Linked DNA regions of Jilunia laotingensis. The protein of the gene in region 1 binds, or shares a complex with, the protein of each later gene. Links are inferred from orthologs where the notes say so. Each region holds a gene or a part of one and is shown in the gene's direction. Other genes may lie near its edges. The genes, in order: secY and secA.

Evidence for each region.
Region 2: the proteins of secY (region 1) and secA are in contact, whole or in part, in a crystal structure (PDB 3DIN), measured with the Thermotoga maritima proteins. The link is inferred for Jilunia laotingensis from one-to-one orthologs. Residues at the interface, in WP_004081795.1 of Thermotoga maritima: Glu108, Gly109, Glu110, Glu111, Ala236, Glu237, Arg238, Arg239, Ile240, Thr241, Ile242, Gln243, Tyr244, Ala245, Arg246, Arg247, Val248, Thr249, Gly250, Arg251, Arg252, Val253, Tyr254, Gly256, Ala257, Ser258, Thr259, Tyr260, Leu261, Pro262; in WP_004082002.1 of Thermotoga maritima: Glu261, Ala262, Arg263, Lys300, Ala301, Arg302, Thr303, Ile304, Ile305, Leu323, Tyr324, Asp325, Pro326, Val329, Ser330, Tyr333, Ile336, Lys340, Phe345, Val349, Glu363, Phe364, Tyr374, Ser375, Gly376, Gly377, Glu393, Ile395, Thr482, Ser483.

What each region holds. Positions count from the first base shown.
Region 1 is NZ_JACRTF010000001.1:2,017,865-2,030,866, forward strand. The notes cover bases 10,045-13,002. They hold secY (preprotein translocase subunit SecY), read left to right. Parts: upstream 10,045-10,832; coding sequence 10,833-12,173; downstream 12,174-13,002. Other genes in these bases: rpsE (30S ribosomal protein S5), read left to right, coding at 10,045-10,165; rpmD (50S ribosomal protein L30), read left to right, coding at 10,175-10,351; rplO (50S ribosomal protein L15), read left to right, coding at 10,382-10,828; map (type I methionyl aminopeptidase), read left to right, coding at 12,186-12,983; infA (translation initiation factor IF-1), read left to right, coding at 12,985-13,002. In the rest of the region: fusA (elongation factor G), read left to right, coding at 1-1,468; rpsJ (30S ribosomal protein S10), read left to right, coding at 1,554-1,859; rplC (50S ribosomal protein L3), read left to right, coding at 1,878-2,495; rplD (50S ribosomal protein L4), read left to right, coding at 2,495-3,121; rplW (50S ribosomal protein L23), read left to right, coding at 3,138-3,428; rplB (50S ribosomal protein L2), read left to right, coding at 3,434-4,258; rpsS (30S ribosomal protein S19), read left to right, coding at 4,279-4,548; rplV (50S ribosomal protein L22), read left to right, coding at 4,584-4,988; rpsC (30S ribosomal protein S3), read left to right, coding at 4,999-5,736; rplP (50S ribosomal protein L16), read left to right, coding at 5,760-6,194; rpmC (50S ribosomal protein L29), read left to right, coding at 6,200-6,397; rpsQ (30S ribosomal protein S17), read left to right, coding at 6,394-6,663; rplN (50S ribosomal protein L14), read left to right, coding at 6,666-7,031; rplX (50S ribosomal protein L24), read left to right, coding at 7,052-7,381; rplE (50S ribosomal protein L5), read left to right, coding at 7,381-7,938; rpsN (30S ribosomal protein S14), read left to right, coding at 7,944-8,243; and 5 more genes. UniProt on the Escherichia coli protein: The central subunit of the protein translocation channel SecYEG. Consists of two halves formed by TMs 1-5 and 6-10.
Region 2 is NZ_JACRTF010000001.1:252,394-269,100, forward strand. The notes cover bases 6,159-10,016. They hold secA (preprotein translocase subunit SecA), read left to right. Parts: upstream 6,159-6,495; coding sequence 6,496-9,816; downstream 9,817-10,016. Other genes in these bases: H8744_RS01175 (alkaline phosphatase family protein), read left to right, coding at 6,159-6,446; H8744_RS01185 (DUF6340 family protein), read left to right, coding at 9,958-10,016. Outside these bases: H8744_RS01155 (lipopolysaccharide biosynthesis protein), read right to left, coding at 1-1,080; H8744_RS01160 (UpxZ family transcription anti-terminator antagonist), read right to left, coding at 1,172-1,630; H8744_RS01165 (UpxY family transcription antiterminator), read right to left, coding at 1,771-2,334; lipoprotein N-acyltransferase Lnb, read left to right, coding at 3,667-4,872; more of H8744_RS01175, read left to right, coding at 4,869-6,158; more of H8744_RS01185, read left to right, coding at 10,017-11,085; H8744_RS01190 (hypothetical protein), read left to right, coding at 11,149-11,595; H8744_RS01195 (sensor histidine kinase), read right to left, coding at 11,654-13,558; H8744_RS01200 (valine--tRNA ligase), read right to left, coding at 13,669-16,296; H8744_RS01205 (DUF3810 domain-containing protein), read left to right, coding at 16,489-16,707. UniProt on the Escherichia coli protein: Required for protein export, interacts with the SecYEG preprotein conducting channel.

The sequences.
Region 1 (13,002 bases):
GATGTTGGAAAAAGTAGCTGAATTTGATGATGCTTTGATGGAGAAATATTTTGATGATCCTTCTACTATCACTGAAGAAGAGATTCTGAGAGCTCTCCGTAATGCTACTGTTAAGATGGCTATAGTTCCGATGCTTTGTGGCTCTTCATTTAAGAACAAAGGTGTACAGACGTTGCTTGATTATGTTTGTGCTTTCTTGCCTTCTCCTTTGGATGCGGAAAATGTGATCGGTACCAATCCTAATACAGGTGCTGAGGAAGAACGTAAACCAAGTGATGACGATAAGACTTCGGCTTTGGCATTTAAGATTGCAACTGACCCGTATGTAGGCCGTTTGACTTTCTTCCGTGTATATTCGGGTAAGATTGAATCTGGTTCATATATTTATAACTCTCGCTCTGGTAAAAAAGAACGTGTTTCTCGTCTCTTCCAGATGCACTCAAATAAACAAAATCCGGTAGATGTAATTGGTGCTGGTGATATTGGTGCTGGTGTAGGTTTTAAAGATATACATACAGGAGATACGTTGTGTGATGAATCGGCACCTATTGTACTTGAATCTATGGACTTCCCGGAACCAGTAATCGGTATTGCTGTAGAGCCTAAGACTCAGAAAGATATGGATAAGCTGTCTAACGGTTTGGCTAAATTGGCTGAAGAAGATCCGACGTTTACTGTTAAAACTGACGAGCAAACAGGCCAGACGGTTATTTCGGGTATGGGCGAGCTTCACTTAGATATTATTATTGACCGTCTTAAACGTGAGTTCAAAGTAGAGTGTAATCAAGGTAAACCTCAGGTTAACTACAAAGAGGCTATCACTAAGACAGTTAACTTGCGTGAAGTTTACAAAAAACAATCTGGTGGTCGTGGTAAATTTGCTGACATCATTGTGAACATCGGTCCGGTTGATGAGGATTTTAAAGAAGGCGGATTACAGTTTGTTGATGAAGTAAAGGGAGGTAATATTCCCAAAGAATTTATCCCTGCTGTACAGAAAGGTTTTACAACAGCAATGAAAAATGGCGTTTTGGCCGGTTATCCTCTTGATTCACTGAAGGTGACTTTGGTTGATGGCTCGTTCCACCCGGTGGATTCTGACCAGTTGTCTTTTGAAATTTGTGCTATTCAGGCTTATAGAAATGCTTGTGCTAAGGCGGGTCCTGTTTTAATGGAGCCTATCATGAAACTGGAAGTTGTAACTCCGGAAGAAAACATGGGTGATGTTATTGGTGACTTGAATAAGCGCCGTGGGCAAGTTGAAGGAATGGAGTCGAGTCGTTCAGGTGCTCGTATTGTTAAGGCAATGGTACCGTTGGCAGAAATGTTCGGATATGTGACTGCTTTACGTACTATTACTTCAGGACGTGCAACTTCTTCAATGGTTTACTCTCATCATGCTCAGGTCTCTAATTCTATTGCTAAGGCTGTATTAGAAGAAGTTAAGGGACGTGCTGATTTGATTTAACGAAAATATCTGAAGCTGCAGGCTAGCGAATGACTCTTAGCCTGCCGCTTTATCCTATTTATATACTTATTAATAACAAAAAACAATGAGTCAGAAAATTAGAATTAAACTGAAATCTTATGACCACAACTTGGTTGACAAGTCAGCTGAGAAGATTGTGAGAACTGTGAAGGCTACCGGTGCTATTGTTAGTGGTCCGATACCCCTTCCAACGCACAAACGTATTTTTACTGTCAATCGCTCGACTTTCGTAAATAAAAAGTCTCGTGAGCAGTTTGAACTCTCATCTTATAAAAGATTGATCGATATCTATAGTTCAACAGCTAAGACGGTAGATGCTCTGATGAAGTTGGAGTTACCGAGTGGTGTAGAAGTGGAAATTAAAGTTTGATAATTAAAAATTAGTGAAATGCCAGGATTATTAGGAAAAAAAATCGGAATGACATCCGTTTTCAGTGCCGATGGTAAGAATGTACCATGCACTGTTATCGAAGCAGGTCCTTGTGTTGTTACTCAGGTTAAGACTGTAGAGAAAGATGGCTATGCTGCTGTTCAGTTGGGTTTCCAGGACAAAAAGGAAAAACATACAACTAAGCCGTTGATGGGACATTTTAAAAGAGCTGGAGTAACACCGAAGAGACACTTGGCCGAGTTCAAAGAATTTGAAAATGAGTTAAATCTGGGTGATACGGTTACCGTGGAGTTGTTTGATGGTACAGATTATGTTGATGTTGTCGGGACTTCCAAGGGTAAAGGTTTCCAGGGTGTTGTTAAAAGGCATGGCTTTGGCGGTGTAGGCCAGTCTACACATGGTCAGCACAACCGTGCTCGTAAGCCGGGTTCTATCGGTGCTTGTTCTTATCCTGCAAAAGTATTCAAAGGAATGCGTATGGGTGGACAAATGGGTGGTGAAAGAGTCACTGTTCAAAACTTACAGGTATTAAAAGTAATCGCGGAACATAACCTTCTTTTGATTAAAGGTTCTATCCCTGGTTGCAAAGGTTCAATCGTATTAATTGAGAAATAATGGAAGTTAACGTATATAACATTAAAGGTGAAGACACTGGGAGAAAGGTTACGTTAAACGAATCTATCTTCGGAATTGAGCCCAACGACCATGCTATCTATTTGGACGTAAAGCAATTTATGGCTAATCAGCGTCAGGGTACTCATAAATCAAAAGAAAGAAGTGAAATCAGTGGATCTACTCGTAAAATCGGTCGTCAGAAAGGTGGCGGTGGTGCGCGTCGTGGAGACATGAATTCTCCAGTACTTGTTGGTGGTGGACGTGTATTCGGTCCGAAGCCGAGAGACTACTACTTCAAGTTGAATAAAAAAGTTAAGACATTGGCTCGTAAGTCTGCTTTGTCTTATAAAGCTCAAAACAATGGGATTGTTGTAGTTGAGGACTTCACTTTTGAGGCTCCGAAGACAAAGGATTTCGTTGCAATGACAAAAAATCTTAAAGTTTCTGATAAAAAACTGCTTGTAATTTTACCAGAAGCAAATAAAAACGTATATTTGTCAGCTCGTAACATTGAGGGTGCTAATGTGCAGACTATCTCAGGATTAAATACTTACAGAGTATTGAATGCTGGGGTTGTTGTGCTTACTGAAAACTCTTTGAAAGCTATTGACAATATCTTAATTTAAAAAGGAGGCTTAAATAATGGGAATTATTATTAAACCGTTGGTGACAGAAAAAATGACTGCAATAACTGATAAGCTGAATCGTTTTGGCTTTGTTGTGCGTCCTGAAGCTAACAAACTGGAAATTAAGAATGAAGTTGAAGCCCTTTATAATGTTACAGTGGTTGATGTGAATACGGCTAGATATGCCGGCAAGAATAAGAGCCGTTATACGAAGGCAGGTATCATCAATGGCCGTACAAACGCTTTCAAAAAAGCGATTGTAACATTGAAAGAAGGAGATACTATTGATTTTTATAGCAATATTTAATAAAAATGGCAGTACGTAAATTTAAGCCCACAACACCGGGGCAAAGACATAAAATTATTGGTACTTTCGAAGAAATTACTGCATCAGTACCAGAAAAGTCTCTTGTATATGGTAAGAAATCATCAGGAGGTCGTAACAACGAAGGTAAGATGACCATGCGCTACATAGGTGGCGGCCATAGAAAGGTGATCAGAATTGTCGATTTCAAGAGAAATAAAGACGGTGTTCCAGCAGTTGTGAAAACTATAGAATACGATCCGAATCGTTCGGCTCGTATCGCTTTGTTGTTTTATGCTGATGGAGAAAAAAGATATATTATTGCTCCCAATGGATTGCAAGTTGGTGCGACTTTGATGTCAGGTGAAAATGCAGCGCCAGAGATTGGTAATGCACTTCCTCTTCAGAATATTCCTGTCGGTACTGTGATTCATAATATTGAATTACGTCCGGGGCAGGGTGCTGCTTTGGTTCGTTCGGCTGGTAATTTTGCTCAGTTAACTTCAAGAGAGGGTAAATACTGTGTTATTAAATTGCCTTCAGGTGAAGTTAGACAGATACTTAGCACTTGTAAAGCTACTATCGGTAGTGTAGGTAATTCGGATCATGGATTGGAAAGTTCAGGTAAAGCAGGACGTTCTCGTTGGTTAGGACGTCGTCCTCGTAACCGTGGTGTTGTGATGAACCCGGTTGATCATCCTATGGGTGGTGGTGAAGGACGTGCTTCCGGAGGACACCCAAGATCTCGTAAGGGATTGTATGCTAAGGGACTTAAGACTAGAGCTCCTAAGAAACAATCATCTAAGTATATTATAGAGAGAAGAAAGAAGTAATCTGATTAATTGAGTAAACTATGAGTCGTTCATTAAAAAAAGGTCCGTATATTAACGTTAAGCTTGAGAAGAAGATTCTTGCTATGAATGAATCAGGCAAGAAGGTTGTTGTTAAGACTTGGGCCAGAGCTTCAATGATTTCGCCTGATTTTGTAGGCCATACAGTTGCAGTTCATAACGGAAATAAATTTATTCCTGTATACGTTACCGAAAATATGGTAGGTCACAAGTTGGGTGAATTTGCCCCAACTCGTACTTTCAGAGGACACGCTGGTAATAAGAAAAAATAACAGGATTTATCTGAAATAATAAAGTAATAAATATAATGGGAGCAAGAAAAAAAATATCGGCTGATAAAAGAAAAGAAGCCCTTAAGACCATGTATTTTGCTAAATTGCAAAATGTTCCTACTTCTCCTCGCAAAATGCGTCTCGTGGCTGACATGATTCGCGGGATGGAAGTGAACAGAGCACTTGGCGTTTTGAAGTTTTCTTCAAAAGAAGCTGCAGCAAGAGTGGAGAAATTACTACGCTCTGCGATAGCTAATTGGGAGCAGAAAAACGAACGTAAAGCTGAAAGCGGTGAATTATATGTAACTAAGATTTTTGTTGATGGTGGTGCTACGCTCAAAAGAATGAGACCGGCTCCGCAGGGTAGAGGTTACAGAATCCGTAAACGTTCAAATCACGTGACGTTGTTCGTTGATTCTAAAAGTAATAACGAAGATTAAATTAAGGTAGATGGGACAAAAAGTTAATCCAATAAGCAACCGTTTAGGAATTATCAGAGGATGGGATTCTAACTGGTACGGTGGAAATGATTACGGTGATTCTTTGCTGGAAGATAGCAAAATCCGTAAATATCTTAATGCAAGACTTGCAAAAGCAAGTGTTTCAAGAATCGTAATTGAACGTACGTTGAAACTCATTACTATTACTGTTTGCACTGCTCGTCCGGGAATTATTATCGGTAAAGGTGGCCAAGAAGTTGATAAATTGAAAGAGGAGTTGAAGAAGGTTACCGATAAAGATATTCAGATCAATATCTTTGAAGTGAAAAGACCGGAACTGGATGCTGTAATTGTTGCTAACAACATTGCTCGTCAGGTCGAGGGAAAGATTGCCTACCGCCGTGCCATCAAGATGGCTATCGCAAATACAATGCGTATGGGGGCTGAAGGTATCAAAATTCAGATTTCAGGACGCTTGAATGGAGCTGAAATGGCACGTTCTGAAATGTATAAGGAAGGAAGGACTCCGTTACACACTTTTAGAGCAGACATTGACTACTGTCATGCAGAAGCATTGACAAAAGTTGGTCTTCTCGGTATTAAAGTTTGGATTTGTAGAGGTGAAGTGTTTGGCAAGAAAGAATTGGCTCCGAACTTTACACAAAGCAAAGAAAGTGGTCGTGGAAACAATGGTGGAAACAACAACGGCGGCGGAAAGAACTTCAAAAGAAAGAAAAATAATCGCTAAACGAATTTGAATTTTAGGAAACTATGTTACAACCGAAAAAGACAAAATTCAGAAGACAACAGAAAGGCCGTCAGAAAGGTGTTGCTCAGAGAGGTAACCAGTTGGCTTTCGGCTCTTTTGGAATTAAGGCTTTGGAAACAAAATGGATCACAGGCCGCCAGATTGAAGCTGCTCGTATTGCAGTTACAAGATATATGCAACGTCAGGGACAAATTTGGATTCGTATATTCCCGGATAAACCAATCACTAGAAAACCTGCTGATGTGCGTATGGGTAAAGGTAAAGGTAGCCCCGAAGGATTCGTAGCTCCTGTTACTCCGGGTAGAATTATTATTGAGGCTGAAGGCGTACCTTTCGATGTTGCGAAAGAGGCTCTTCGCTTAGCTGCTCAAAAACTTCCTATCACTACAAAATTTGTAGTGAGACGTGATTATGATATTCAAAATCAAAATGCGTAACGTTTATGAAAATTGCAGAAATTAAAGAGATGTCTACTGCTGACTTAGCAGAGAGAATAGAAGCAGAAGTGGTGAATTATAACCAAATGGTTATCAATCATTCTATTTCTCCTTTGGAAAACCCTGCGCAAATTAAACAGTTACGCAGGACTATTGCGCGTATGAAAACTGTGATGCGCGAAAGAGAACTTAACAATAAATGATCAGCTCGATGGAAGCAAGAAATTTAAGAAAAGAAAGAACAGGTGTTGTATTGAGCAATAAAATGGATAAAACCATTACTGTTGCTGCCAAATTCAAGGAAAAACACCCTATATATGGTAAATTCGTTAGTAAAACGAAAAAATACCATGCTCACGATGAAAAGAATGAATGCAATGTAGGTGATACAGTACGCATTATGGAAACTCGTCCTTTGAGCAAGACTAAGAGATGGAGATTAGTAGAAATAATTGAAAGAGCTAAGTAATTATGATACAAGTAGAATCCAGACTTACAGTATGTGACAACAGTGGCGCTAAAGAGGCACTCTGTATTCGCGTTTTAGGCGGTACAGGACGTCGCTATGCTTCAGTAGGGGATGTTATAGTCGTTTCTGTAAAGAGCGTCATTCCTTCGGGTGATATTAAAAAAGGTGCAGTGTCTAAAGCTTTGATCGTACGTACTAAGAAAGAAATCCGTCGTCCCGATGGTTCTTATATACGTTTTGATGATAACGCTTGTGTTTTGTTAAATAATGCAGGTGAAATTAGAGGTAGTCGTATTTTCGGTCCGGTAGCTCGTGAACTTCGTGCTACTAACATGAAAGTTGTGTCACTTGCGCCTGAGGTACTTTAATTTTGTAAAAGATTTAAGTAATGAGTAAATTACATATAAAAAAAGGCGATACAGTTTACGTAAATGCTGGTGAAGACAAAGGTAAGACTGGTCGCGTATTGAAGGTTCTTGTTAAAGAAGGACGTGCATTGGTTGAAGGTATCAATATGGTATCAAAAAGCACAAAACCAAATGCTAAGAACCCGCAGGGTGGTATAGTAAAGCAAGAAGCTGCTATCCATATTTCAAACTTGAACCCGGTTGATCCAAAAACTGGTAAAGCAACGCGTGTTGGTAGAAAAGTAAGTTCTTTGGATGGTAAAAGAACTATAGTGCGTATTTCTAAAAAATCAGGAGAGGAGATTAAGTAATGAGTAATACTGCAAGCCTTAAGAAAGAATATGCAGAGCGTATTGCGCCTGCGCTGAAGTCACAATTCCAGTACTCTTCATCGATGCAGGTACCCGTACTTAAGAAGATTGTTATCAATCAGGGGTTAGGTATGGCTGTGGCCGATAAGAAAATTATTGAAGTAGCAATTAACGAGTTGACTGCTATTACCGGTCAGAAAGCTGTAGCAACTATCTCTCGTAAAGATATCGCTAACTTTAAGCTGCGTAAGAAAATGCCGATCGGAGTTATGGTTACTCTGCGTCGCGAAAGAATGTATGAATTCCTTGAAAAGTTGGTTCGTGTGGCGTTGCCTCGTATCCGTGACTTTAAAGGTATTGAAAGTAAATTCGATGGAATGGGGAATTATACCCTTGGTATTCAGGAACAAATCATTTTCCCTGAAATAAATATCGATAGTATTACAAGAATTCTCGGAATGAATATTACCTTTGTAACCTCTGCGAACACAGATGAAGAAGGTTATGCCTTGTTGAAAGAATTCGGTTTACCGTTTAAAAACGTTAAAAAAGACTGATAAATATGGCAAAGGAATCAATGAAAGCACGCGAAGTAAAGCGTGCTAAATTAGTAGCCAAATATGCCGCCAAGAGAGCTGCTTTAAAGCAAATAGTAAGAACGGGTGATCCTGTAGATGCTTATGAGGCAGCACAAAAATTGCAGGAACTGCCGAAAAATGCAAATCCGATTCGTATGCACAACCGTTGCAAACTGACTGGTCGTCCGAAAGGATACATCCGTCAATTCGGAATTTCAAGAATTCAGTTCCGTGAAATGGCATCAAATGGCCTTATTCCAGGTGTAAAGAAAGCAAGCTGGTAATTGTTTTTTAAATATTGTCAGGGAAGTCCTGATTAATTTAATTATTTTTTATATGACTGATCCAATAGCAGATTATTTAACGAGGTTGAGGAACGCTATTCAAGCAAAACACAGAGTGGTTGAAGTTCCTGCTTCAAATTTGAAAAAAGAAATCACTAAGATTCTTTTTGAGAAAGGCTACATTCTTAATTACAAGTTTGTAGAAGATGGTCCTCAGGGAACTATTAAAGTTGCCTTGAAGTATGATTCGGTTAACAAGGTTAACGCAATCAAAAAACTTGAAAGAGTATCTTCTCCGGGTTTACGTAGGTACACTGGTTATAAAGATATGCCGCGTGTTATTAATGGTTTGGGTATTGCTATAATATCTACTTCCAAGGGTGTAATGACAAACAAAGAAGCTGCCGATCTGAAAATTGGTGGTGAAGTTTTGTGTTATGTATATTAATAGGAGGAAAAGCAATGTCAAGAATAGGAAAATTACCCATTAGTATCCCCGCTGGAGTAACAGTTACTCTGAAAGATGATGTGGTTACCGTTAAGGGACCAAAAGGTGAGATGAGTCAATATGTGAATCCTGCTATCAATGTTGTCATTGAGGACGGACATATCGTTTTGACAGAAAACGAAAGTGCAATGATTGATAATCCAAAACAAAAGCACGCTTTCCACGGCTTGTATCGTTCTTTAGTTCATAATATGGTTGTGGGTGTATCAGAAGGATATAAAAAGGAACTTGAGCTTGTTGGCGTTGGTTATCGTGCATCTAACCAAGGAAATATTATAGAATTGGCCTTAGGATATACTCATAATATCTTTTTACAGTTGCCTTCTGAAATTAAAGTAGAGACAAAATCTGAAAGAAATAAGAATCCTCTTATTATATTAGAGTCTTGCGATAAACAATTACTTGGTCAAGTTTGCTCTAAAATACGTTCTTTCCGTAAACCTGAACCATATAAGGGTAAAGGTATTAAGTTTGTTGGCGAGGAAATTCGCAGAAAGTCTGGTAAATCAGCCGGCGCTAAGTAAATTAAATAAATTTATATTATCATGACAACAAAAATAGAAAGACGAATTAAAATCAAATATAGAGTACGCAATAAAGTGTCAGGTACTGCTGCATGTCCGCGTATGAGTGTATTTAGAAGTAATAAGCAAATCTATGTTCAAGTTATCGACGATTTGTCAGGCAAAACCTTAGCTGCTGCATCGTCTTTAGGTTTAACTGAGAAGTTACCTAAAAAAGAGATGGCTGCTAAAGTGGGAGAGATGATCGCTAAGAAGGCTCAGGAAGCAGGTATAACTACTGTTGTTTTCGACCGTAATGGTTACTTGTATCATGGGAGAGTAAAAGAAGTGGCTGATGCTGCTCGTAACGGTGGACTTAAATTTTAATCATTATGGCAGGAGTTAATAATAGAGTTAAGATTTCTAACGATATAGAATTAAAAGATAGACTGGTTGCTATCAATCGTGTTACGAAGGTAACCAAAGGTGGTAGAACTTTTAGTTTCTCTGCAATTGTTGTTGTAGGTAACGAAGAAGGAATCATCGGTTGGGGACTTGGTAAAGCAGGGGAAGTAACAGCTGCTATCGCTAAAGGTGTTGAATCTGCCAAGAAAAATTTGGTTAGAGTTCCGGTATTGAAAGGTACAGTGCCTCATGAACAATCAGCAAGATATGGTGGTGCTGAGGTATTTATTAAACCCGCATCTCATGGTACTGGCGTTGTGGCTGGTGGTGCTATGCGTGCTGTATTGGAAAGCGTTGGTGTTACTGATGTTTTGGCTAAGTCGAAGGGCTCTTCAAATCCGCATAACTTAGTAAAAGCTACAATTTTGGCTTTAAGTGAAATGCGAGATGCAAGAATGGTTGCTCAAAATAGAGGTATTAGTGTTGAAAAAGTATTTAGAGGATAAGGAGGAGATATGTCAACTATAAAGATCAAACAAGTTAAAAGTAGAATTGGTGCTCCAGCTGATCAAAAAAGAACTCTTGATGCACTGGGACTTCGTAAATTGAACCGCATTGTTGAACACGAAGAAACTCCTTCGATTCTTGGAATGGTAGATAAGGTTAAACACTTGGTTGCCATTGTTAAGTAATTATTTGTTGAATATAAAACGAATTACAATATGAACTTAAGTAATTTAAAACCTGCAGAGGGTTCTACTAAAACAAGAAAAAGAATCGGTCGTGGACCGGGTTCTGGTTTAGGAGGAACTTCTACAAGAGGTCATAAAGGAGCTAAATCAAGATCCGGATACTCTAAGAAAATCGGTTTTGAAGGTGGACAGATGCCCCTTCAACGTCGTGTACCAAAATTTGGTTTTAAGAATATCAATCGCGTAGAGTATAAAGCTATTAATCTTGACACTATCCAAAAATTGGCAGAAGCTAAGAATTTGGATAAAGTTGGTGTTAATGAATTTATCGAAGCTGGATTTATTTCTTCAACCCAGTTGGTAAAAGTATTAGGAAACGGAACTTTGACTACTAAGCTTAACGTGGAAGCTCATGCATTCTCTAAGACTGCAACAGCTGCTATCGAAGCTGTAGGTGGAACTGTAGTAAAACTCTGATTCAATGAGAAAAGCTATTGAAACATTAAAGAATATATGGAAAATTGAGGATCTGAGACAACGGATCCTCATTACCATATTGTTTGTGGCGATTTACCGTTTTGGTTCGTATGTTGTGTTACCGGGTATTAATCCGGCTATGCTCGCACAACTACATAAGCAAACAAGCGAAGGCCTTTTAGCCTTGTTAAACATGTTCTCAGGAGGAGCTTTTTCTAATGCATCTATATTTGCATTAGGAATCATGCCTTATATCTCTGCATCTATCGTTATCCAGTTGCTAGGAATTGCGGTTCCTTATTTTCAGAAATTACAACGAGAAGGTGAGAGCGGCAGAAGAAAGATGAATCAGTATACTCGTTATTTGACGATTCTGATTTTGCTGGTTCAGGCTCCTTCTTATTTGCTCAATCTTAAAATGCAGGCTGGATCTTCTTTAAATGCTTCATTAGATTGGACTCTGTTCATGGTTACTTCTACTATTATACTTGCTGCAGGAAGTATGTTCATTTTGTGGCTTGGTGAAAGAATCACAGATAAAGGTATAGGTAACGGTATTTCATTGATCATTATGATTGGTATTATTGCGCGTTTACCGCAAGCTTTATTTCAGGAAGTTGTGTCAAGACTTTCCTCGCCAGGTGCAGGAGGTTTGATTATGTTCTTGTTTGAAGCTGTTTTCCTTTTGTTGGTTATTGCTGCTGCTATTATGCTAGTACAGGGAGCGCGTAAAATACCAGTGCAGTATGCTAAGAGGATTGTAGGAAATAAACAGTATGGTGGCGCAAGACAGTATATTCCTTTGAAGGTTAATGCTGCTAACGTAATGCCTATCATTTTTGCTCAAGCAATTATGTTCATACCTATTGCTTTTATTGGTTATTCTAATAATGCAACAAGTGGTATAGCGCATGCATTAGTTGATCATACTGGTTTTTGGTATAATCTGATTTTTGCCATTATGATTATATTGTTTACGTATTTCTATACGGCTATTACAATAAATCCGACCCAGATGGCAGAAGATATGAAGAGAAATAATGGTTTCATTCCTGGTATTAAACCTGGAAAGCAGACAGCTGAGTATATTGATACAATTATGTCGCGTATCACTTTACCTGGTTCGTTCTTCCTGGCTTTGATTGCTATTATGCCTGCTTTTGCGGGTGTATTTGGTGTGAAAGCTGAATTTGCTCAATTCTTCGGTGGTACATCCTTGTTGATTCTTGTAGGTGTTGTTCTTGATACGCTGCAACAGATTGAAAGTCATTTGTTGATGAGACATTATGACGGTTTGTTGAAATCAGGTCGTATTAAAGGTCGTGCTGGTGTAGCTGCATATTAATATTGTGGAGAAATGATATTTCTTAAGACAGAAGATGAAATAGAGTTGCTCCGTCAGAGTAATCTACTTGTAGGGAAAACATTAGCTGAAATAGCTAAGATAGTAAAGCCGGGAGTTACTACATGTGAACTGGATAAAGTTGCAGAAGAGTTTATTAGAGATAATGGTGCTATTCCAACTTTTAAGGGCTTTCCTAATCAATATGGGGATCCATTTCCAGCTTCTATATGCACTTCCGTTAACGAACAAGTAGTGCATGGTATTCCAGGAGATATTGTCCTAAAAGAAGGTGACATTGTTTCAGTTGATTGTGGTACTTATATGAATGGTTTCTGTGGTGACTCAGCTTACACTTTTTGCGTGGGTGAAGTGGACAAAGAAGTTCGTGATTTGTTGAGAGTTACAAAGGAGGCATTATATATCGGAATCCAAAATGCAATACAAGGAAAAAGAATTGGTGATATTGGATATGCTATTCAGCAATATTGTGAGTCACATTCTTATGGTGTAGTACGTGAATTTGTTGGCCATGGCATTGGTAAAGAAATGCACGAAGATCCTCAAGTGCCTAATTACGGTAAACGGGGATATGGTACGCTTTTAAAAAAAGGACTTTGTATTGCGATTGAACCAATGATAACTTTGGGTGACCGACAAGTGATAATGGAAGGTGACGGGTGGACAGTGAGAACAAGAGATCGGAAATTTGCTGCACACTTTGAGCATACGATTGCAGTGGGTGCAGGTGAAGCGGATATTCTTTCATCATTTAAATTCATTGAAGAAGTTTTAGGAGATAAAGCAATATAGTATGGCAAAGCAATCTGCA
Region 2 (16,707 bases), 1.8 Mb from region 1 along the record:
TTCCAGTTTAAGGAACAAATCCGAACGCCCCTTCACTTGAAGGATATTCAAATTGATTGCTTGCAAAGGATACAGCATGCCCGAAAAACAAATTATCTGCAAATAATATACGGATTGTAACCACTTCTCACCTATTAAAACCAATATTAAAGGTTTTGCTATGGCTGCTAAACCTAACATACAAGAAAATGCAACCAGCATGGTCATCTTTATAATTTTACGGTATCCTTCAAGCAAACGTTCAGGATCTTCCTGTATAGAACTAAGAACCGGATAGCTCACCCGCTGTACAACTGCAGTCAAATTACTAGAGAATATTGTATTAAATTGCCCGGCACGAGTATATTGCCCCAATTGGGAAGAAGAATAAAACCGCCCGATAACGACATAATAAACATTTCTGTAAGCAGTATCTATTAAACCTGAAACCAACAGTTTAGATCCAAATCCAAACAATTCCTTAAAGCTTTCTATTGAAAACTCCCAAGCTGGACGCCAATGACTATAAATCCAAAGAAACAGAGCATTAAAAAACTGACGTGACAGTTGTTGGGCAACAAGACTCCATACTCCATAATTTAAAAGAGCCATGCCAATACCTATTACCCCACTCGAAATAGATGCAATAAAAGATATTTTTGTTTGTATTTTAAAGTTGATTTCCTTGACAAAAATGGTACGCTGAATAATGGATAAAGCATTGATAACAAGTACCAGCCCAATGACCCGTGTTACCGGGACCAACAGAGGTTCTTTAAAAAACTCACTAATCGCGGGAGAACAAAAAAATAATAGTACATATAAAGAAATCCCAACTATTAAATTAAAGAAAAAGACTGTATTATAGTCTTCTCGTTTAATGTCTACTTTCCGAATCAACGCATTCGAGAATCCACTATCAATAATTGAATCTGATATTGCGATAAAGATAGCGATCATAGCCATTATGCCATATTCGGTTGGCGTAAGTAAACGAGCAAGAACTAGGCCAACTAGAAAAGTAACTCCTGAACTTGCAATATTGTCAACGAAGCTCCATCCAACACCTTTAAGCGTTTTTTTCTTTAACGATTCACTCACTTACAACAATGATCACTGAACAAAATCTGTATAGAAAAATGATAAATATGATTTGAACAAGCACTCATTACACTACCTATCCCTATTCATTTTAATCTTCTTCCAGCAACTGTAATCTCTCAATTACTTCACTCTCTTCCAAAGTCAATTCTTTACCATTCCAACTATCAATGATCGCATGTGCTTCTTTTGCTAATTCCTCTTCCGGAACTTCGGCATAGCAGGCTACCAATAACTGACACTTAAGCAATGAAGCCGGTAATCGATCCAGGACATTCCAACTGCAATCTAATACCAATTGGATTTTCTTATCTTTATCGCCATGATTATAAATCGTCGCACTGTATCCCATTAATAGGGCTTTGCAAAGGGCAGCTTCTTCAATATCAGAAGAGGCCGTCTTGCGAAAAAGAGTTTCTGACTGGCGATAGACATCAGCATTAAGTTCACGGAAAGAATCAGTATAGATGGGGGTACCATCCAAACCTAAACGAAGAAGCCTATTGGCCGCTTCGCATAAAGCGTCAATTTCTGGTTGTAAAGACATGATGATATTTACAATTTTTATTTACTATCTGCTATTTATAAAAGTGTCTATAGAAAACAAGGAATGGTGTACTACGGACTGTCAACAATCCAATCTCTTATCCGGAATAAGGTTCAAGAAATACTAACGAATAGCAAATAGAATTATTTATTTTTTTGATCAGTAGGATCAGGCAAAATTGGTTCAACGAGCGATGGATGAATATATGCCGTAGCAACAGCCATCAGTCCTTCGATAGCTACAACCACACGGCGATCACCTTTAATTCGGAGGAAATAACCTTCAACTCCGTTAAATATACCACCGGTGACACGAACTCGATCTCCTTTTTTAAAGGAAGTTATCGTAGGATCCAAATAAATAACTTGCTGGTCATAGGATCCGGCAACAGCTATAAAATTACGCATTTGGACATCAGGGATAATTATGGGTTGGCGTGTCTCTCGATCCATAATATATCGAATGGGAAGACGTTCGCCTACAGTAGCTTTCAACTCATCCATTTCCTTACGCGATAAACGCACAAAAATGAGATTATGAATTACCGGAACCAGCTTACGGATTTTACGTTCCCCTCTAAATACATACTCATAGCGCATAGGCAAGAAATTTTCTACCTTTTCAGTATCAAGATAGTTTTTCAAAGCCAACTCCCGACTATAGGTTATGCGAAGGGCATACCAAAACTTTTCAGCAGAATTCACAATATGATATTATTGGGGGACACCGACAGAAAGTTACACCTGTCGATCAAGTATTTAAGATTCTTCATCTGTAGCGTGATATACATAAAATCCGTTTATAATCTCCTTAAACCAGGAAGATAGGATTTGAAAGTATCGGATACTTTCCATTTCAATAAATATGATAATCACTAAACTGTTATAAACGAACTAATCAAAATAAATACGATCTCAATGAATATTCGTTTCAACAGTGCAAATGTATAGAGTATTTTTGGATGTACAAAATAATTCCTAATAAATTAATGCCGGACATTAACTAAATAACATCGGAGGTGCTATATAACTTCATAATATTAAGCATTTTAAACCACTTTCTCATTCATCTGTTCGGTTAAAAAGAATCAGTGTCGGTTTAACCAATGTACAACGACTTACTAATGATTCTCGAAATACAAAGAGCCTGTTTTAATTTTCCTCAAAAAGAACTTTCAAAACAAGGCTGAGCTAAATTTAAACAGGATCTAAATCACATTATCATTTTGACAATGTGATTTAATCACATGTAATGAGTCGCGTTTTTCCGACCATTGACCAACTTGATTGTAAAAAACGCAGTATAAAGCAATATGCATTTTTCAGATTATCCGGGAAATGCGCAGATAGATTACATAAAGCTTTATTTATCCTGCTATTCTTTCGAAATGCATTCCCATAGAAATTTATTACAACTTTTTATCAAAAGGAAACGCTTCATCCAAAGGAGGCAAATAGAGCAATATAGAGGTAAAAAAAATGCTTTTTCAGATAAATTGAACTTCATTTTAATAGAAATAGTTATTCCATTTGCTAAAAATAGTAACTTTACGCGTTGGTTATTATTATCCAATCTGTTAAGAAAGGATACTTAAGCCGATAAATATAGCTATCCAAGCCGACAACTAAGGCTATTTCATCTGCATTTTATGGCTTTTTGACCTTAATAACTGCCTTTACAGAAGTTAATTCTACATTTTTAAAATAATGTCAGTTAGCAATAAAGGTGAAATAAGAACATATTGATATGCATATTAGTAGTTTATTATAAATAAAGACAAAACAGATTTCTCTTATTTTCCATCCCACTAGCTAGAGTCATATGCTCCAATTCCACAAAACAGAAGCATATACTTTTGAAAAGAAGCATGCATAGGAGAAGAAAAAATATCCACAGAAATCACCAAATATTTTGTTATCCATCTGAATATAACTATCTTTGTCGCCAAAGTAACAACTATGATTCGAAGACTCAACATACACTTATTTGATCCTATCAAAAATGCAAAAGTTACAATTACGATCTAAAAAGTCTTCAATATGAGGAAAATAAAAATACTATTCGTACTATTTCTCTTTTGCTTTTCTGCTCAGGCAAATCAGACAAAAGATACAACCAACGACTCGGTACGAATCAGCTTATTGACTTGCGCCCCCGGAGAAGAAATTTATTCCCTCTTTGGGCACACAGCTATACGTTATGAGGAACCGGCAAAAGGGATCGATTACGTCTTCAACTATGGTCTTTTCAGCTTCAATACTCCCAATTTTATACTTAGGTTTGCTTTGGGTGAAACAGATTATATTCTTGGAGTAACCTCCTACGACCGTTTTGCTGCTGAATACGACTACGAAGAACGTAGTGTGTGGCAACAAACACTAAACCTACTGCCGGAAGAAAAGGGAAAGTTGCTATATCTGCTGGAAGAAAATTGCCGGCCCGAGAACCGGACATACCGGTATAATTTCTTTTATGACAACTGCGCTACCCGTCCTCGGGATAAAATAGAAGAAAGCATCGAAGGAAAAATAAGCTATGATTTTTCAGACAGAAACCACACCAAATCCTTTCGTGACATTGTACATCAATATACGAAAGGACATCCTTGGTCACAATTCGGCATCGACTTTTGTATAGGGAGCGAAGCAGATCGCCCGATCACAAACAGACAAATGATGTTTGTCCCGTTTTATCTGAAGAATGACTTTCAAAGGGCTAAAATCATAAACAATGGAAAAGAGAGAAAACTGGTATCGGACTCGCGAATAATCATCGATTGTGAAGACACCGACTCATCCCCTACCAAATTCGACATCATGAACCTCCTGACTCCTATGAGATGTGCCCTGCTATTATTCATTATAGTAACAATAGCTACCATATATGGCATAAGGAAAAAGAAGGGGCTTTGGGGATTAGACTTGGCATTATTCGGAACTGCAGGAATTGCCGGTTGTGTAATTACGTTCCTTGCACTTTTCTCCCAACACCCGGCTGTAAGTCACAATTACTTGCTTTTTGTATTTCAACCCGGGCATCTGATCTTCCTCCCAATCATTGTAAATGCTGCCAGAAAAGGAAGAAAATGCTGGTACAATGTTGCGAACTGCGTCGTTTTAACACTTTTTATAGTGCTTTTTCCGCTAATACCGCAAAGAATTGATTTAGCTGTCGTACCTTTGGCACTCTGTTTGCTGATACGTTCTGCAAGCAATCTCATTCTGACTTATAAAAAAACAAAATGAAAGGATTACTGACTTCCATAATAACAGTATTAACTATTACCGGACTGCAAGCCCAGCCGCTTCCCGCGTCTACCCCCAAACTGGTAATAGGACTGACGATCGACCAGTTGCGTACAGATTATTTGGAAGCATTTTCTACCCTATATGGTGAAAAAGGATTTAAAAGGCTTTGGAAAGAGGGAAAAGTTTTTCGTAATGCCGAATATAATTTCAACCGAGTAGACCGAGCATCCGCCGTTGCCGCCATTTATAGCGGCACAACGCCTTCCATGAATGGCATTGTAGGCAATCAATGGTTGGATGCTTCTACTTTAAGACCGACAAGTTGCGTAGACGACCCTGCATTTATGGGTAATTATACGGATGAAAACAGTTCCCCAGCCTTATTACTCACTTCTACAATAGCCGATGAACTTAAAATAGCCACCCGCAATAAAGGTTTGGTATATGCCATCGCTCCTTTCCGCGATGCTGCCATATTTGCAGCAGGTCATGCAGGAAACGGAGCATTTTGGCTAAACAGCAATACCGGAAAATGGTGTAGCACCACTTACTATTCTGAATTCCCTTGGTGGGTCAGCGAATATAATGATCGACAAGCCATCGATTTCCGTATAGGAAATATCGTATGGACACCAGTACATCCGGTAGACAAATATGTCTATCTTCCGGAATGGAGGGAGGATGCTTTCAAATATAAATTTGATGATGACCGGAGAAACAAATTCCGCCGGTTAATAGCTAGCCCGTTCGTTAATGATGAAGTAAACTCATTGACAGAGGTACTGCTGGATAAAAGTAATATCGGTAAAGATGATATACCGGACATGCTCTCATTGATGTATTATGCAGGCAATTATGCCCATAAGACTTCACAAGAGTGCGCCATGGAATTGCAAGACACGTATGTACGTCTGGACCGTAGCATCGCCAACCTATTGGAGATGGTCGATAAGAAAATCGGGCTTCAGAATGTACTTTTCTGCATCACTTCTACCGGGTATGTAGATACAGAGTCCGCCGACCACGGGATTTATCGCATTCCGGGAGGAGAATTTCATTTGAACCGCTGTGCAGCATTATTAAACATGTATCTGATGGCTTCATACGGTGAAGGGCAATATGTAGAGGCCTATTATGACCAACAGATCTATCTCAATCACAAACTGATCGAACAGAAACAACTGGATCTGACCGAAATACAGAATAAGGCAGCCGACTTTCTAGTACAATTCAGCGGTGTGAACGAAGCATACTCAATGCATCGTTTGTTATTAGGTGCATGGACCCCTGAAATCCACATGATCCGTAACGGATTCCACCGCAAACGCTCAGGAGATCTACTGATCGATGTCCTTCCCGGATGGACGGTAATGAACGAAACCAATCCTTCGGAAAATAAGATCATTCGTAATGCACATATACCGGCTCCACTCGTATTTTTTGGAAACACAGTGAGACCGGAGGTAATAGAAACACCTGTTACCGTTGATCATATTGCGCCTACACTGGCTCATACAATGAGAATACGGGCTCCCAATGCCTGCACAAAAACACCTCTTACCATCAGGTGAATACTCACCTTATTCAATTAGCAAATAATAAATAAAAAATAATAAACACATGGGATTTAATGAATTTTTAAGCTCGATCTTTGGAAACAAATCCACACGAGACATGAAAGAAATTCAGCCCTGGGTAGACAAGATTAAAGCTGCATACCCGGAGGTTGAGAAATTGGACAATGACGGACTTCGTGCCAAGACACAGGAACTAAAACAATACATCTACGACTCTGCTACAAAAGAACGTGCTAAAGTAGAAGAATTGAAAGCGAGCATAGAGTCTTTGGAGTTGGAAGATCGTGAAGATGTTTTCGCTCAGATCGACAAACTGGAAAAAGAAATTCTCGAAATATATGAAAAAGCACTGGACGAAGTGTTGCCAGTCGCTTTCTCTATTGTAAAAGATACCGCCAGACGGTTTGCTGAAAACGAAGAAGTAGTGGTAACTGCCACTGATTTCGACCGTACTTTAGCTGCCACTAAAGACTTTGTCCGCATTGAAGGAGACAAAGCCATTTATCAGAACCATTGGGTAGCAGGAGGAAACGACACTGTATGGAATATGATCCATTATGATGTGCAGCTGTTCGGTGGTGTGGTTCTCCACAAAGGTAAAATTGCCGAAATGGCAACAGGTGAAGGTAAGACATTGGTAGCAACCTTGCCTGTATTCCTCAACGCTTTAACCGGCAATGGGGTTCATGTTGTAACCGTGAACGACTATCTGGCAAAACGTGACTCGGAATGGATGGGACCGCTTTATATGTTCCACGGACTGAGTGTCGATTGTATCGACAGGCACCAGCCAAACTCCGATGCCCGTCGTCAGGCTTATCTGGCAGATATTACATTCGGTACGAATAATGAATTCGGCTTCGACTATCTGCGCGACAACATGGCCATCAGCCCTAAAGACCTTGTACAGCGTCAACATAACTATGCCATTGTCGATGAGGTGGACTCCGTATTGATCGATGATGCCCGTACACCGTTGATCATTTCCGGTCCCGTACCTAAGGGGGAAGACCAGCTTTTCGAAGCTCTTTGCCCGATGGTAGAACGTTTGGTAGAAGCCCAAAAAGTTTTGGCTACCAAGTACCTGACAGATGCTAAAAGATTGATTGCCTCCGACAACAAGAAAGATGTGGAAGAAGGATTCTTAGCTCTGTTCCGCAGCCATAAAGCATTGCCTAAAAACAAAGCTCTGATTAAATTCCTCAGTGAACAGGGAATCAAAGCCGGCATGCTGAAAACAGAAGAAATCTACATGGAGCAGAATAACAAACGCATGCATGAGGCTACAGACCCGTTGTACTTTGTTATCGATGAGAAATTGAACAGCGTTGACCTTACAGACAAAGGTGTCGACCTTATCACAGGCAATTCTGACGATCCTACATTATTTGTTCTTCCCGATATCGCAGCCCAACTTTCAGAACTGGAAAATGAACATGATCTGTCCGATGAACAGAAACTGGAAAAGAAAGATGCCTTATTGAACAACTACGCGATCAAATCTGAACGCGTACATACCATCAACCAACTGTTGAAAGCATATACCATGTTCGAAAAGGACGATGAATATGTTGTGATAGACGGACAGGTTAAGATTGTAGACGAACAGACAGGACGTATCATGGAAGGACGCCGTTATTCCGACGGACTCCATCAGGCCATCGAAGCAAAAGAACGTGTGAAAGTAGAAGCTGCCACCCAAACTTTTGCAACCATTACGCTGCAAAACTACTTCCGTATGTACCATAAACTTTCGGGTATGACCGGTACAGCCGAAACAGAAGCAGGCGAACTCTGGGACATCTACAAACTGGATGTTGTGGTAATCCCGACCAACCGTCCGATTGCCCGTAAAGACATGAACGACCGTGTTTACAAAACAAAACGCGAAAAGTACAAAGCAGTCATCGAAGAGATCGAGAGCTTGGTCAATGCAGGTAGACCCGTTTTGGTCGGTACCACTTCTGTCGAAATCTCCGAAATGCTGAGCAAGATGCTGAGCATGCGTAAGATTGAGCATAATGTATTGAATGCTAAATTACACCAAAGAGAAGCAGACATCGTAGCGAAAGCTGGTCTGAGCGGAACAGTGACTATTGCTACCAATATGGCAGGTCGTGGTACGGATATCAAGCTAAGTCCGGAAGTGAAGAAAGCCGGTGGTTTAGCAATCATCGGTACCGAACGTCACGAATCACGCCGTGTAGACCGCCAGTTACGTGGTCGTGCGGGACGACAAGGCGACCCGGGTTCATCCGTATTCTTTGTTTCACTCGAAGATGACTTGATGCGCCTCTTCTCTTCCGACCGTATCGCAAGCGTAATGGATAAATTAGGATTCCAAGAAGGAGAAATGATCGAACATAAGATGATTTCAAACTCTATTGAACGCGCACAAAAGAAAGTGGAAGAGAATAACTTCGGTATCCGTAAACGTCTGTTGGAATACGATGACGTTATGAACAAACAACGTACTGTTGTTTATACAAAACGCCGTCACGCCTTGATGGGCGAACGTATAGGCATGGATATCGTCAACATGATCTGGGACCGTTGCGTTGCCGCTGTTGAAAACAATGCGGAATATGAAGATTGCAAACTCGACCTTCTCCATACATTGGCAATGGATGCACCGTTCACAGAAGAAGAGTTCCGGAATGAAAAGAAAGAAAGTCTCGCTGATAGAACTTTCGATGCAGCGATGGCCAACTTCAAACGTAAAACGGAACGCTTGGCACAAATCGCCAATCCGGTTATCAAGCAAGTATATGAAAACCAAGGACACATGTACGAAAACATTCTGATACCTATCACAGATGGTAAACGGATGTATAATATCTCCTGCAACTTGAAAACCGCTTATGAAACTGAATCCAAAGAGGTCGTAAAATCATTCGAGAAGTCAATCTTACTCCACGTTATCGATGAATCATGGAAAGAAAACCTTCGTGAACTGGATGAATTGAAACATTCTGTGCAGAATGCAAGTTACGAGCAGAAAGACCCGTTGTTGATCTATAAGTTGGAATCCGTAAATTTGTTCGATACAATGGTAAACAAGATCAACAACCAGACAGTATCTATCCTAATGCGCGGACAAATACCTGTACAGGAAGCGCCCGAACAACCGGAACAGCGTCGTGTGGAAGTACGTCAAGCTGCCCCCGAAAGCCGTCAGGATATGAGCAAATACCGCGAACAAAAACAAGATCTGAATGATCCCAATCAACAAGCTGCAGCTCAACAGGATACTCGCGAACAACAAAAACGTGAACCTATCCGCGCTGAAAAAACAGTAGGACGTAACGATCCTTGTCCGTGCGGTAGTGGCAAAAAATACAAGAACTGCCACGGAAAAGCGTAAAAAGAATCAAGAAGGAAGATGAAAGAACTAAGCCTTCTCTCCTCTTCCTTCCCCAAAAGATGGCTCTGAACAGTTAAATATTGTTCGGAGCCTTTTTTTATTGGTACAAAATCGTATTTTTGCTAAATAAAGAAATAAACTATGGCAAAATATTCTTTCTTCTCTTTAGTCATCGTTTGTCTGACATTAAGCGCATGCCAAACGACGAGACAAATGCCTATCGATTATTTGGTGCCTGCAGAAGTTAGTTTTCCTTCTGAATTACGCCGGGTAGCCATTGTAAATAATATGAGTGAGACTCCTGAAAACAAATTGATCAAATCTGACTCGTCTAAAAAAGATGGAGAAATAGCCCGAGATGTGGTATATTATAATGGAGATGCCAAAATAGCTACCGAATCATTAGCAGAATCTATTGCGCAAGGTAACTATTTCGAAGAAGTAATTATTTGTGATTCCGCCCTACGTGCAAATGATAAATCTGCACGCGAATCTACTCTCAGCCAAGAAGAAGTAAAAGAATTAACCACTCAATTGAATGCGGACTTATTGATTTCCCTTGAAAATCTTCAACTAAAGGCCACCAAAGTAATTCAGTACCTCCGTGAATTCAGATGTTACTATGGAAGTATCGATCTGCAAGTTCATCCCACCCTAAAAATATATTTGCCAAACAGAAAAGGGCCAATGTTAACTTTAAATCCCAAAGACAGCATTTTTTGGGAAGAATACCAAACTGAGGATGCATATAATATCCATTCCGTAAAAGAAGTATCATTTTTGCATGCCCATCTAATAAAGGAACAAGATATGATTGCAGAAGCATCTGAGTTTGCCGGTACAATTCCAGTAAAACATCTCTTGCCCTATTGGAAATCCGCCATGCGAACCCTGTACACCAACGGATCAGTAGACATGCGCGATGCTGCATCCTATGTTCATAGAAATTCCTGGGACAAAGCTTTGAAACTTTGGGAACGCACCTTCAAAAATTCCAAAAAAGATAAGAATAAAATGCATGCCGCTCTTAATATAGCCCTCTATTATGAAACCAAGGACGACATCGAGCAAGCCATAACCTGGGCAAAAAACGCACAAGACTTAGCAGGTAAAATGGAGAATATGGATGAAAGATCTAAAGAAAGAATTGACATTAACGACATTCCCAAATTCATGATGACCACCTTCTACCTAGAAGAATTACAAGAACGAAAGGCAGGTTTAGCCACATTAAATATGCAAATGAGCCGATTTAATGATGATTTTTAATAAAATCATATGCAGGTAAATATTTTTTTTATACCTTTGAACTGAATATAAAGAGGAAGTCCCATGAAACTAAGTCAACAAATACAATCTGTAATCGAATCGGCCATCCGGAAAGCAGTTGCCAAGTATACTTGCGGCTGCGAGCAGACCCATGTTACAGATATCCATATACAACCCAACCAGAATTCAGGTGAACTCTACATTTTCGATGACGAAGATGAAGAACTTGTCAATACAACCATCGAGGAATGGGCAACGTACGAAGATGATGATTTCTACGAAAACATAGAACGTATCCTACGCTCGATTCTCTGCCGCATGAAAGACGGTGGTGATTTTGATAAGCTAACCATTCTGAAACCTTACTCTTTCGTGCTGGTAGACGATGAGAAGGAGACAATCACCGAACTCCTTTTAATAGACGACGATACTTTACTGGTGGACGATGAATTATTGAAAGGATTGGATAAAGAGCTGGATGAATTTTTAAAAGAGTTGTTGGAAAAGTAATTCATAAGCCATAAAAGCAGATCAAAATTTCCCTTATGCGCCCATCCGTATAAGGGATTTATTTTGGAGAAGAGTCCTTATCATATTCCATCGTAAACCAAAACGTAGAACCTTTTCCTTCCACAGAATCAACACCTATCCGTCCTCCATGTTTTTCTACCAGCATTTTACAGATAGAGAGTCCAAGACCGGTACCTTGTATAAAAGGATTAAATTTAATAAATCGGTCGAAAACATGGTTACATTGTTCACGAGACATGCCGCAACCTGTGTCGGCAACGTAAAAGAACAGCGTATTTTTATCCTTTAGACGATATCCTATCCGAATGCTACCTTCCTTCGTAAATTTTATAGCATTGGTTACAAAATTCGTAATCACCTGCGTCAACCTGTTTTTATCCGTATAGACGGTACATTGCGGCAGACGTTCATCAAAAAGCAATGTTACAGCGTCATTTTTTATTCTCAACTTCGCACTCCTCTCAATATCTTCCATAACTTGGTTTACATCTACCCACGTCTCATGAAAGTCATAAGTTCCGGCCTCAATCTTCGCCATATCGAGAATATCGTTAATAAGCTGCAATAGTAGCTCCGTATTATTCTCAATAATGCCGATGTACTCCTCCATCTCTTCCTTGCTATCTACGTGAGGAAGTAAATTAGAAAAACCTACGATAGAATTTAATGGAGTACGGATCTCATGGCTCATATTAGCGAGAAAAGCCGATTTCAACCGATTGGCCTGTTCCGCCTCTTCCTTGGCTTCCTTCAGTCGGTGATGGGTCTTCTTTAGAATATAAATATAAAAGGCAACAGCTCCCAGCACCAACAAAAAGATGGACACCGACCATACAATCTCTATCTGATATTGTTTAAGCAGTGGTTGAGGCTTGTTTATATAAATTGCGTCAGAGGGATAGAGAGAAACAGGTATATTAAAATTCTGCAATACCGGATAACACAAATTAGCGGAAGGTATCCCTCCGTCCACTCCTGGAATATCCCTTGGGGCTTCGCCACCCTGAACCCGATAAATCAATGACAATAATGCCTGTGCGAATGAACCGGAAGAGACGTAATACCCGCCTGCAAATGTATCTTTCGACAAATCCTCGTCGGCAAGCAGAAATAAAGGAGTGTGGGTGAAATTAGATATAATCTCCTGCAAATGGTCAAAAAGGTAATTGTTATCATTCCGGTTATGCGACTCAAACCAAGAGTAATAGATCAGTCCTGTCGCCCGGTCGTACCCGCGTAAGGTGTCCAAAAGCATCTCCGTTGTGATATGTACCGTGGACAGTTGTTGCAGCTCAATATCAGGATAGAAATTCTCAATCGTATTCTCCACATCCGAACGTACCATGTCACTGATATAACGGTCATCGGAAATAAAGGCAATCTTTTTCATTTCCGGCATCAACTGACGCATCAGGTCAATAGTCTCTTTCACATAATACACTTGGCTAAGATAGGTCAGATTATACCCTTTCCGCCATACGGAGGCGGGCACGGAATTATCCGCTGTCAAAGGCTCGTGTGCTAGAAGTATATCCAGTGAGGCCGGCAGAATATCCCGGGTGTTTGTGACTATGACAGGAGCATCTTTCCAAACATCATCAAACAGCTCCCGGCATACCATCCAAGCCGGATCACCAATAAACACTACCAGCTTGGGAGGCAAAGGATATTTCTCCTTCAAATGGTTCAATATTCCCTCCACTTCACTCACTGTCCTGATTGCGGGGACGGACAAGGATTCTGCTTTCACCCGAATGCCATTCTTTATCAACTCATCATGAACCTGCCAATATAAGTTCTTTGCCCAAGGTAAATTGAAATTTATGGAATTGATAAACAAAACTTCATTTCCAGAACCTCCGTTACCGGAAGCATACAAGTACGTTCTTCCTCCAAGCAATAAGAAGAAAAGTAAGATAAACAATAAAGTTGTGTGTTTCATTCCATGTTTTTTAGAACGATGACAAAGATATTATTATTTTTAATAAAAACAGGAGATAACTCACAATATATGAGATACCTCCTGCTCTTTTTTATAACAACGATTTATTTTTAGGCTTTCTTCAAAGCTTCTATACTTTCCTGCAATGATTTGATAATACTTTCCGCATCGGCCTGTTTCTTACGTTCCAGTTCGATAACGGCAGCCGGGGCATTGCTTACAAACTTCTCATTGCTCAATTTCTTGAGAACTCCCTGCAAAAAGCCTTGTTTATGTTTCAATTCTACTTCCATACGAGCTATTTCCGCTTCTACATCGATCATATTTCCCAATGGAACGGCAAACTCCGTAGTCCCGATCATAAACGATGCCGCACCGTCTGCTTTGGTCTCCACGACGGTTATGGCGGAAAGATTACCCATCTTTCTGATCACCGGCTCCATGTTTTCTACCGGGTTCTGTCCCACTACCTGCAATTCCAATGCCTCTTTCAAAGCGATGTTCTTTTGCATACGAATGGAGCGGATATTGGTAATCACCTCTTTCGCCATTTCAAATTGCTGAACGAATGTTTCGTCAACTTCACCCGGCTTTTGCAGAAGAGAAACCATCAAGCTTTCACCGGATTTACGTTCACGTAATTGCTGCCACAGTTCCTCTGTTATGAAAGGCATGAACGGATGAAGCAGCGTAAGTAAACGCTCAAAAGCATTCAAGGTCATATTATAAACATAAGCATTGATCGGTTGACCGTATCCCGGTTTCACGATCTCAAGCAACCAAGAAGAGAATTCATCCCAGAACAGTTTATAAATCACCATCAAAGCCTCACTCAGACGATACTTGCTTAACAAATCGGCTACTTCAAGGGAAGCTGCATTTAGTTTCATGTCCATCCACTTCACAGCCATACGGGCATCATCAGGAATTTCCACCTCCTCTGCCACCGTCCAACCTTTGATCAAACGGAAAGCATTCCATATCTTGTTACAGAAATTACGTCCTTGTTCGCACAAAGCATCGTCAAACAAGATATCGTTCCCGGCAGGCGCTGACAGCATCATCCCCATGCGTACTCCGTCTGCACCGTATTTTTCTATCAGCTCCAAAGGATCGGGTGAATTACCCAGAGATTTGGACATCTTGCGTCCCAGCTTATCACGGACAATACCCGTGAAGTATACATTTTTGAACGGCATCTCACCCTCATATTCATAACCTGCCATGATCATGCGTGCCACCCAGAAGAAGATGATATCCGGACCGGTCACAAGATCGCTTGTGGGGTAATAATATTTGATTTCCTCGTTACCCGGGTTATTGATGCCATCAAACAGCGAAATCGGCCATAACCAGGAAGAGAACCAAGTATCCAGACAGTCTTCATCCTGACGAAGATCGGCCATAGTCAAAGCATCATTTCCTGTTTTCTCTTTAGCTAGCTTCAAAGCCTCTTCGTCCGTCACGGCCACTACATAACCACCTTCCGGAAGGAAGTAAGCCGGAATGCGGTGTCCCCACCACAACTGACGACTGATGCACCAGTCTTTAATGTTCTCCATCCAGTGGCGATACGTATTTTTGTATTTTGCCGGATAGAATTTTATATCATCTGCCATTACCGGTTCAAGGGCAATCTTAGCCAGATGTTCCATTTTTAGGAACCACTGCATCGACAATTTCGGTTCAATGACTACGTTCGTCCGTTCAGAATAACCCACTTTATTGGTATAAGCTTCCGTTTTCTCGAGCAGGCCGGCTGCTTCAAGATCTTTCTCGATCTGTTTACGAACATCGAAACGATCCTGACCGACATACATTCCGGCAGCTTCGCTCAAAGTTCCGTTATCATTGAAGATGTCGATGCTCGGCAAGTTATATTTCTCGCCCAACATATAGTCGTTCACATCGTGAGCCGGAGTCACTTTCAAGCAACCCGTCCCGAATTCAATGTCCACATAATCATCTTCAATAACCGGGATGACACGTCCTACAAGCGGAACAATGACTTTTTTACCTTTCAGGTGCTGATTCTTCGGATCATTCGGATTGATACACATAGCCGTATCACCCATAATCGTTTCCGGACGGGTGGTAGCAACGACTGCATAGCCATCCTCTCCTTCAATCTTATATCTCAGATAGTAGAGTTTACCGTGTTCCTCTTTATAGATCACCTCTTCATCGGAAAGAGCAGTCAGAGCTTTGGGATCCCAGTTGACCATGCGTACGCCCCGATAGATCAATCCTTTGTTATAAAGATCGACAAAAACCTTCAACACGCTTTCACTACGTTTCTCATCCATTGTAAAAGCCGTACGATCCCAGTCACAGGAAGCACCGAGCTTGCGCAGCTGTTTTAAGATGATTCCACCGTGTTCTTCCGTCCATGCCCAGGCATGTTTGAGGAATTCGTCACGTGACAGGTCTGTTTTCTTAATCCCTGCCGCAGCGAGTTTATTTACAACTTTCGCCTCCGTAGCGATGGATGCATGATCGGTTCCCGGCACCCAGCAGGCATTTTTGCCTTCCATACGGGCACGACGAACAAGAATATCCTGAATGGTATTATTAAGCATGTGTCCCATGTGTAACACACCAGTGACGTTAGGCGGTGGAATGACGATGGTGTAAGGCTCACGTCCATCGGGTTTAGAACTGAATAATTTGTGATCTAACCAATACTGATACCACTTTCCCTCAACGTCGGCGGGATTGTACTTACTTGCTAATTCCATGTTATACTTATCTATATATTTAATTTATTGCGAAATAATGGGTGCAAAAGTAATAAATAAAACGCTTTAAATGATACTTGCAATAAAAGAAATCGATACCTTTGCCGGATTATTTCCTAAAAGTATACTAACCTTTAAGGCGAAATAAACGAAATAACCTATAACAATATATGTAATGACCCATAACAATATATGAGACGAGGCATAACAATATATGGTAAAAAGATTACAATACGTTCCATCATTTTAGGTATCTTGCTGTTGTTGGTCTTATTGACCCAGATGATCCCTTCCTTGGGAGAGTTCTATGCGCGGTCGATATATCCGCTCATATCTCTATGTTTATCCTCATTCTCGCGCCTGTTTCCCTTTGCCATAGGTGATTTGTTTATTTTCTTAAGTATTCTCGGT